Linked DNA regions of Prosthecobacter sp.. The protein of the gene in region 1 interacts with the protein of each later gene in a pairwise test. Links are inferred from orthologs where the notes say so. Each region holds a gene or a part of one and is shown on either strand. Other genes may lie near its edges.

Evidence for each region. Proteins that work in one complex are often made in the same cells at the same time.
Region 2: the proteins of recJ (region 1) and U1A53_RS26815 interact in binary tests that used the Escherichia coli proteins (3 or more experiments, as listed by UniProt). The link is inferred for Prosthecobacter sp. from one-to-one orthologs.

What each region holds. Positions count from the first base shown.
Region 1 is NZ_JAXMIH010000014.1:161,379-165,371, reverse strand. What follows is about bases 466-3,372. They hold recJ (single-stranded-DNA-specific exonuclease RecJ), read right to left. Parts: upstream 2,824-3,372; coding sequence 1,108-2,823; downstream 466-1,107. Other genes in these bases: U1A53_RS16450 (DUF3592 domain-containing protein), read left to right, coding at 2,902-3,372; U1A53_RS16460 (DUF1287 domain-containing protein), read left to right, coding at 507-1,097; U1A53_RS16465 (amidohydrolase family protein), read left to right, coding at 466-505. In the rest of the region: more of U1A53_RS16465, read left to right, coding at 1-465; more of U1A53_RS16450, read left to right, coding at 3,373-3,399; U1A53_RS16445 (arylsulfatase), read right to left, coding at 3,382-3,993. UniProt on the Escherichia coli protein: Single-stranded-DNA-specific exonuclease.
Region 2 is NZ_JAXMIH010000030.1:95,589-99,846, forward strand. The notes cover bases 501-3,672. They hold U1A53_RS26815 (DNA topoisomerase III), read right to left. Parts: upstream 3,298-3,672; coding sequence 703-3,297; downstream 501-702. Other genes in these bases: U1A53_RS26810 (thioesterase family protein), read left to right, coding at 501-706; surE (5'/3'-nucleotidase SurE), read right to left, coding at 3,407-3,672. Also shown: U1A53_RS26805 (4-hydroxy-3-methylbut-2-enyl diphosphate reductase), read left to right, coding at 1-267; more of U1A53_RS26810, read left to right, coding at 269-500; more of surE, read right to left, coding at 3,673-4,096; U1A53_RS26825 (2-enoyl thioester reductase domain-containing protein), read right to left, coding at 4,101-4,258.

The DNA.
Region 1 (3,993 bases):
CACGCGTTTCGGCACGCCCATGCAGGCTTCCATGGAGCAGTTCGTGCTCGCCACCGCTGAGATGAGCACCGAGGTCATCGCCGATGGCATGCATCTCGCGCCTGAGCTGCTCGATTTCGCCTTCCGCATGAAAGGCGCGGAGCGCTTGTGCCTCGTCACCGACTGCAACCGTGCGCTCGACATGCCGCCGGGCCGCTACCGCTTCGGTTCCGACGATGACGGCTCCTTTTTCGAGAGCGACGGCCTGGTCGGCTTCGTGCCCGGTCAAGGGCTTGCCAGTTCCGTCGTCGGCATGGACCACATGATGCGTCACATGAAAAAAAGCACCTCTGCCACGCTGCCACAGGCCGTTCGCATGGCCAGCCTTACGCCCGCCGAACGCGCCGGCATCGCCAAAACCTGCGGCAGCCTCGAAAAAGGCAAGCAGGCCGACGTGCTCGTGCTCAACCGCCGTCTGGAAGTTCAACGCACCTTCATCTCCGGTGTCGAAGTTCCGCGTGACTGACATGCTCCGCCGCTGCTGCCTTCTTCTCGCCTTCATCGGCGTCGGTTATGCGCAAACGAGCGCGCCGTCCTTTGCGGAGCGCCTCGTGCAGGCCGCGATGGAGCGCACCAGGCACACGGTGCGCTACGATCCCGCCTATGTGCGGCTGGATTATCCTGGTGGCGATGTTCCCGCTGACACTGGCGTCTGCACCGATGAAATCATCCGCAGCTACCGCAAGCTGGGCATCGACCTGCAAAAACTCGTCCATGAGGACATGAAGCGCGCCTTTGCCGCCTATCCGAAGCGCTGGGGCCTCAGCTCCACCGACAAGAATATCGACCACCGCCGTGTACCAAATTTGCAGACCTTTTTCAAGCGGCGCGGTGCTTCATTGCCGGTCACACAAAACGCCGCCGACTATCGCCCGGGCGATCTCATCACCTGCACCGTTCCCGTCAATCTTCCGCACATTGCGATTGTCGTTCCCGCGCCCGATGGCGGTGCCACGCCCTGGATTGTTCACAACATCGGTCAGGGGCCGAAATGCGAGAACCGACTCTTCGAGTTCCCTCTCACCGGCCACTACCGGTTTCATCCGCGCACGGACTAGGTGCGGGAGATCACTCCGCTGTGCGCACCGCTTCCAATGTGAGCTGCCATTGCTCCGTGCCACGGAACCAGCCGCGCTGGATGCGCATCGCCACATCCCACGGGGCAGGGGGCAGCTTTCCAATGGGCGCGTTGAACCAGCGTGCCTCCATCGACGCGCCGTCCTGCGTGAGCATGATGCGCAGATGTTTTTCCTTCATCGTGCGCCCTGGCAGGCGCGGGTTCACACTGCGGCAGAGGAACAAAGGCTCGGTGTTCTTTTGCCCAAAGGGCTCCAGCAGCTTGTAGCTCTCGAAGAAGTTCAACGACAGATCGCGCAGCCGCACCTCGGCATCGAGTTCGAGCACGGCGGTCATCTCTTCTTTGCTCAAGGCCTCGCGTGCCGCGTTTTGGAAGGCGGTGCGGAAAGCATCCAGGTTTTCTTCTTTGACGGAAATGCCCGCCGCCATCGCATGCCCGCCGCCACCGAGCAGATGCTTGCTGCACGTCTCAATGGCCGCGACGAGTGAAAACCCGGGAATGCTGCGTCCGCTGCCTTTGCCGATGCCGTTTTCGTCAATCGACACCAGAATCGTCGGGCGATGGCACAGCCGCGAGATGCGCGAGGCCACGATGCCGATCACGCCCGGATGCCAATTGCGTGATCCGAGCACGATGGCGGAGACTTTTTCAATGTCGCCGATGCCGGCGAGCATCGCCTCGGCCTCCACATGCACCTGCTGTTCGACGTTCTGCCGGTCCTTGTTGTGCGCTTCGAGCAGCGTCGCGAGTTCCGCGCCTTCCTCAGGATCGGTTGAAAGCAGAAGCTGCAATGCCGTCGCCGCAGTGTCCAGGCGGCCGGCGGCGTTCAAACGCGGTCCCAGGCGGTAGCCGACATGATGCGTCTGCACCAGGCCCTCGACTCCGGCGATTTGTTTCAGGGCCTTCAATCCATGACGCGCTGTCTGTGCCAGTGCTTCGAGTCCGCGCCGCACCAGCAGCCGGTTTTCATCAATGAGCGGCACCAGATCGGCGACGGTGCCGAGCGCCACCAGATCGAGCGTCTCCTTCAAATCATAGCTCTCGATCATCCGCGCTTTCAGCAGCGCATGCGAGACTTTGAACATGAGGCCCGCCGTGCAGAAGTAATGATGATGGTCACTGAGCTTCGGATTCACCAGCGCCAGACAGTCTGGCCGGCCATGCGGCGACAGCTCGTGGTGGTCGATGATCACGCAGTCCACGCCATCCGCTTTCAGTTTCGCCACTTCAGCCAGCGAGGTCGTGCCGCAGTCGAGCGCGATGAGCAGATTCGGTTTTCCAAACTGCTCGTAGCACTTGGCGATGCCGTCACGGCTCAATCCGTAGCCTTCCTCCATGCGGGTGGGCAGGAACAGATGCGTGTCGAGGCCGTAGGCCTTCAAGATGAGGTGCATCAGCGCCATCGAGGTCACGCCATCGACATCGTAGTCGCCGTAGAGCACGACGCTCTCCTTGTGGTCCACCGCGCTCAGGATGCGCTCCACCGCGAGGTTCATCTCCGGCAGCACCGTGGGATCGCCGAGCGTGGCGAGTTTCGGCACCAGGAAATCACGCGCCTGCTCCACCGTGGTGATGCCGCGCTGCACCAGAAGCTGCGCCATGAGCGGAGACACGCTCATGTCCGCCGCCAGCTCGGCCGCGCCCTCCACGGCGGGCTTCAGCAGCCAGCGTGGTGGACGTATCGAGATGGAAGAGGGTTCGGACATGAGGAGGTTTGCGCGAGCGCGGCATCTCTTGTATGGAACACATGTGAAGCGTAGTCAAAGCCTGCTTCCCCCTCGTCCATGTCGCAGAATCAAGTTGCATCTCAATCAGGCCGCTGGTGGCTTTGTTCGCTGGGTGTTCTGCTCATGCTTGTCGGATCGTTCTTTGCCTGGCGCATGTGGCTCTCGTATGAAAAAGCGCAGATCACGCGAAGCTGGACGCAGGTGCCATGCCGCATCATCTCATCACGCGTCGTCAGCGAACGGCCAACACCGAACTCATCGCCCGCTCATCGCGTTGAAGTGCGCTACGAGTATGAGATCAACGGCGTGAAGCATGCAGGCACGCGCATCCGCCGGGTGGAGGCCGCACCGACCCAGCATCTCGACAAAGCACTCGAAAAGCAGCTCAACTATCCGCCGGGATCATCGCAAACCTGCTTGGTGAATCCCGCTGTTCCCGATGAAGCCGTGCTGGAGCATGCTTCACGCGCGGCGTTGTATTCGATCTGGTTCCCGCTGCTCTTTGTTGTCGGCGGCGGCGGCATGCTGTGCGGAGCCTTACGGCGTGCGCCATGATTGCTGCATGAGCTTTTCCAGCTCCGCCACGATCTCCGGCTTCTCCGCCGCCAGATTCTTCTCCTCGCCAATGTCCGTTTCGAGATTGTGGAGCAGCTTTTCGAGCGCTTTGCCCTTTGCCTTGCCTTTCGGCGCTTTCTGAGCCGTGCCCGTGTTGAGGTGAATCAGCTTCCACGGCCATTTCAGCACCGCGCGTTTCCCGCCTTGCTCGTTGAAGTCCCAAAACAGATGCGTGTGCTGCTTCTGACCGTCGTTGCCCAGCAGCGTCGGCACAAACGAGATACCGTCCGTTTCTGCCGTCAGCTTCGCACCGCTCAATTCGGCCACGGTGGGCAGCAGATCCTGAAATCCGCTCACATGCTCGCTCACCTCACCTGATTTCACCTTTCCAGGCCACCATGCAATGAGCGGCACACGAATGCCGCCGTCAGTCATGTCGCGCTTCGTGCCTTTGAAGTCACCGTTGCTGTTGAAGAAATCGCTGTCATGCCCGCCCTCGTGATGAGGCCCGTTGTCGCTGGAGAACATCACCAGTGTGTTCTTGTCGATACCGAGTTCCTTCAACCGCGTCGTGATGCGGCCCACCTCGTTGTC
Region 2 (4,258 bases), on another replicon or contig:
CTCGTTGAAATCGGCGAGCAGCAACTGCCCACGTTCTTCATCCGCACCGCCGACTGCCTCAAATCACTGGAGCAGATCGTGCATTTCGATCTCCACCTCAAGGCGGAGAAGGAAAGTTATTCCACCAAACTCGCCAGCGACGGCCCTGTGACCGTCGGCATCACCGCCGGGGCCTCGTGCCCGAACAATCTCATCGAAGACACCGTGCTTCGCGTGTTCAAACTGCGCGGTGTTGATGAAGCCACCGTGCGCGCCGCCTTGAATTGACATGCATCTCACGCCGACCATCGAAACTCGCGAGGAAGTGATGTTTTTCGACACTGACTGCGGTGGCGTCGTCCACAACATTGCCTACCTGCGCATGATCGAGACCGCGCGCACACGTCTTGCCGGCTTGATGGGCATGAAGTTGCGTGAAATGGCGCAGACTCATTTGTATCCCGTCGTGGTGCGCACGGAGATCGACTACAAGAAGCCAGCGAAGCTCGGTGATGAATTGATCATCCACGGCAAGCTCGAAACCGTCGAGCGAGTGCGTTTCTGGTGCTCGTTTGAAATGCGTCGAGCTGAGGACAACGCTCTGCTCATCACCTGCCGCCAGTCCTTGGCCCTCGTGCAGATGCCCGAAGGCAGGCCTTCACGTCTTCCAGAAGACTGGAAGGTGAAGTATGCGCATCTGCTCAAATCGAAGCAGGAGCCGGTTTAACTCCGTCCGCTGACGCCCGCTGGTTTCTTGGGCTTCTTTTCTGCCTTGGGCTTCGCCTCACGCGGCGGGAACTCCCAGCTCATGATGCGCTTCTCACCCGGCGTGCAGACGAGGAAGGTGCTGAAGGGGCGGCCACGTTTGGAGATCATGCCGGCGATCAGCGAGGTCTTGCCATCAGCGAAAAATTCGCGGGCGTTCTCTGGCGTGATGTCTTTCTGGCAGAGCTTCTTCGGCAGGCGGGCGTTGCACTTGGAGGAGTCCGTGGCGTTGATTTTGCACTGATACCCATCCGCCGTTTCGTGGATTTTTTCACCCGCGCGGCCCTTCTTGGCACAGACCGGGCAGTCGCAGATGACCGGGCATTCATCCCAGTTGATGCTGTCAGGATCGGTGCCGTCGCCAAAGACGAAGGCAACTTTCATGTCGTCCTTGATCTGCAGCGCGGCGCTGAAATCCTTGCCCTTCTTGCTGCGGAAGCCTTCCAGCGGACCGATGAAACGTTTTTCGATCAGCGTGCGGATTTCATCCTCGCTAAGCGGACGGCTGGCGACGGCCTTGAAAACGCGAACTTTGCACTTGGGGTTTTTGCAGCCGTAAAACTCCTCAGTCTGCTTGTAACCTTCCGTGCTGCCACAGACGCCGCAGGTGGCCTTGAATTCAGGGTAAACCTTGTCCTTGGCGGCCTTGGAATAGGCCTTGGTTTTTTCGACGACCTGGCTGGTGACGCGACGGATGTCGCGCATGAAGCTGTCACGGTCGAGTTCACGGTGCTCCATCTGGCGCAGCTTGTACTCCCACTGGCCGGTCATTTCAGGCGAACTGAGGGCCTCAATGCCGATGGCGCTGATTTGATCAATGAGGGCGAGACCCTTGGCGGTGACGTGGAAGTCACGCTGCACGCGCTCGACATAGCGGTCCATGATCAAACCTTCGATGATCGCGGCGCGCGTCGCAGGCGTGCCGAGGCCACGCTCGCTCATGGCTTCGGCGAGTTCTTCGTCTTCGACGTACTTGCCCGCGCCTTCCATGGTGGAGAGCAGCGTCGCTTCCGTGAAGCGTGGCGGCGGCTTGGTTTGATGCTCGTTGACCTCGACATTGAGCGCGCTGGCCTTGTCACCAGGATTGGCCTGCACGAGGAGCTTGGCGGCGTCCTCACCGCCTTCCGCGGCCTCTTCGGCAGCCTTTTTGCCATAAACAGCGAGCCAGCCGGGCTCCTTGAGCACCTTGCCGTCGCTCTTGAAGGCATCCTTGTCCACACGAGTGATGCGGGTCGTCACTTCGAACTCGGCAGCAGGGAAAAACACGGCCACAAAGCGGCGTGCGACCATGTCGAAGAGCTTCTGCTCGGCCTCCGGCAGTTCCTTGGGCGGGATCTGGCCGGTGGGGATGATGGCGAAGTGATCGCTGACTTTGGTGGTGTCGAAGATGCGCTTGTTGGGGCGCACCCATTTGTTGTCGATGACGGTGGCAGCGTGCGTGCCGAGTTCGTGCGGCAACGCGTCGTGCTTGCGGCTGTCGTGGCTGGCAAAGGTCTGCATTGTCTCCGTCACCGTCGGGATATAATCCTCCGGCAGGTGGCGGGAGTCAGTACGCGGATAGGTGAGCACCTTGAACTTCTCATACAGCGCCTGCGCGATCTGGAGCGTGCGGCGCGCGGAGAAACCAAAGCGGTTGCTGGCCTCACGTTGAAGGCTGGTAAGGTCATAGAGCAGCGGCGGTGCTTGACGCGCGGGTTTGGTCACTTGCTCAATGACACCCGGCTTGCCGTTGCAACGATCTGCGATGGCCTGTGCCGTGCCTTGATTCCAAAGACGCTCCTGTTTCTTGTGCTCGTCGTTCTCGTCCTTTTTGAATGATTCGTCGATCCAGCGGCCTTGGTAACGACCCGCAGGCACTTCAAACAGCGCGATGGCTTCAAAATAGGTGCGCGGCACGAAGGCGGCGATCTCGCGCTCGCGACCGGCCATGATGGAAAGGGTTGGCGTTTGCACGCGGCCCACGGGTGTGAGGCGGAAGCCGCCGTGGCGTGAATTCAGCGCGGTCAGAGCGCGGGTGCCGTTGATGCCGACAAGCCAGTCGCTCTCGCTGCGGCACTTGGCCGCGTCGGCCAGCGGCTGCATCTCTTCGTCGGTGCGCAGCTTCTTATAGGCGTCCAGGATGGCTCCCTGCGTCATGGATTGCATCCAGAGGCGCTTGATGGGCTTCTTGGTGCCGGTGGCATCGACGATGTAACGGAAAATCAGTTCTCCCTCGCGGCCAGCATCGCAGGCATTGATGAGAGAATCGACATCCTTGCGCTTCATCAGTTTGGCGAGGAGCTTGTAGCGGTCTGCGCTCTGTTCGATGGGGTTCAGCTCAAACTTCTCCGGCATGATCGGCAGGCTGGTGAAGCCCCAGCCGACTTTTTTGCCATCGACCGTGGGCATGCCGAGTTCCAGCAGATGGCCGACGGCGGATGAGATGACGTGCGTTTCGTTCTCGTACCAGTCCTTTTCTTTGGCGAAGGGTTTCATGCCGGGGGCTTTGGCGAGTGCTCGGGCGAGATCGGCGGCAACACTGGGCTTTTCGGCAATAATCAGGGCTTTGGGCATGTGCGTATGAACAGGGATTGGTCGGAAAAAGGGGGCTACTTAGGGCATGCTTTCCGCCCGGATGTCAAGGCGGGCGCGTTTTAGGCAGCAAAACCACCCGTGCGTTCAGTTATACGTGCAGCAGCGAAACGGCGACGTTGCCGCCGAAACAGACATCCACATCCGAGCCGGGATCGCGGGGGCGTGAGGCATAGGAGGCGCTGTAAGCGTAGCCATGCTCGTTCTGGGTGTAGGAGACGTTCAAAGGCGAATGAGCGGGCTGGCACGCGATGCGGGGAGGGAGAGCATGCTGGCCGGGAGCCAGATGCGGCAGATTGATGTTCCAAAAAGAATTGAGCGGATGATCCTGGAGATGTGTTTCACGCAAAATGTCCGCGACCCAGGCCGAGGTGCGCCGCCAATCGACGGCGAGTTCGCGAATCATGTAGTGCGACAGTGCAAACGAACGAATGCCATGATACGCAGCCTCGCGTGCCGCGGCGACGGTGCCGGAGATGACGATGTCCTGGCCCATGTTGCCACCGGCGTTGATGCCGGAGATCACGAGGTCCGGCTTCACATCAAGAGCGAACAGCGCCAGCCGCACGCAGTCTGCCGGTGTGCCGTGGACGGCGAAGCGCTGGTCGCCGCGCGGTTCCACTTTGAGGTGTTGATGCGTGGTGACACGGTGGCCGCACTGGCTTTGCTCGTGAGCGGGTGCCACGATGACCGGCTGCCAGCCAAGCTGTTTCACCGCTTCTTCCAAAGCCTGCAAACCAGGCGCGGTGATGCCGTCGTCATTCGTGAGGAGGACGCGCATCAGTTCAGGCGAGATCGAGAATGACTTTGCCGTGACGAGAGCCCTCCTGCGCACGGAGGATGGCCTGCTTGAAATCGGCCAACGGCACGATTTGATCGATGGCTGTGACAAGTTCGCCCTTTTCGATGAGAGCCGTGAGAGGATCGAGCACTTCGTAAAGTT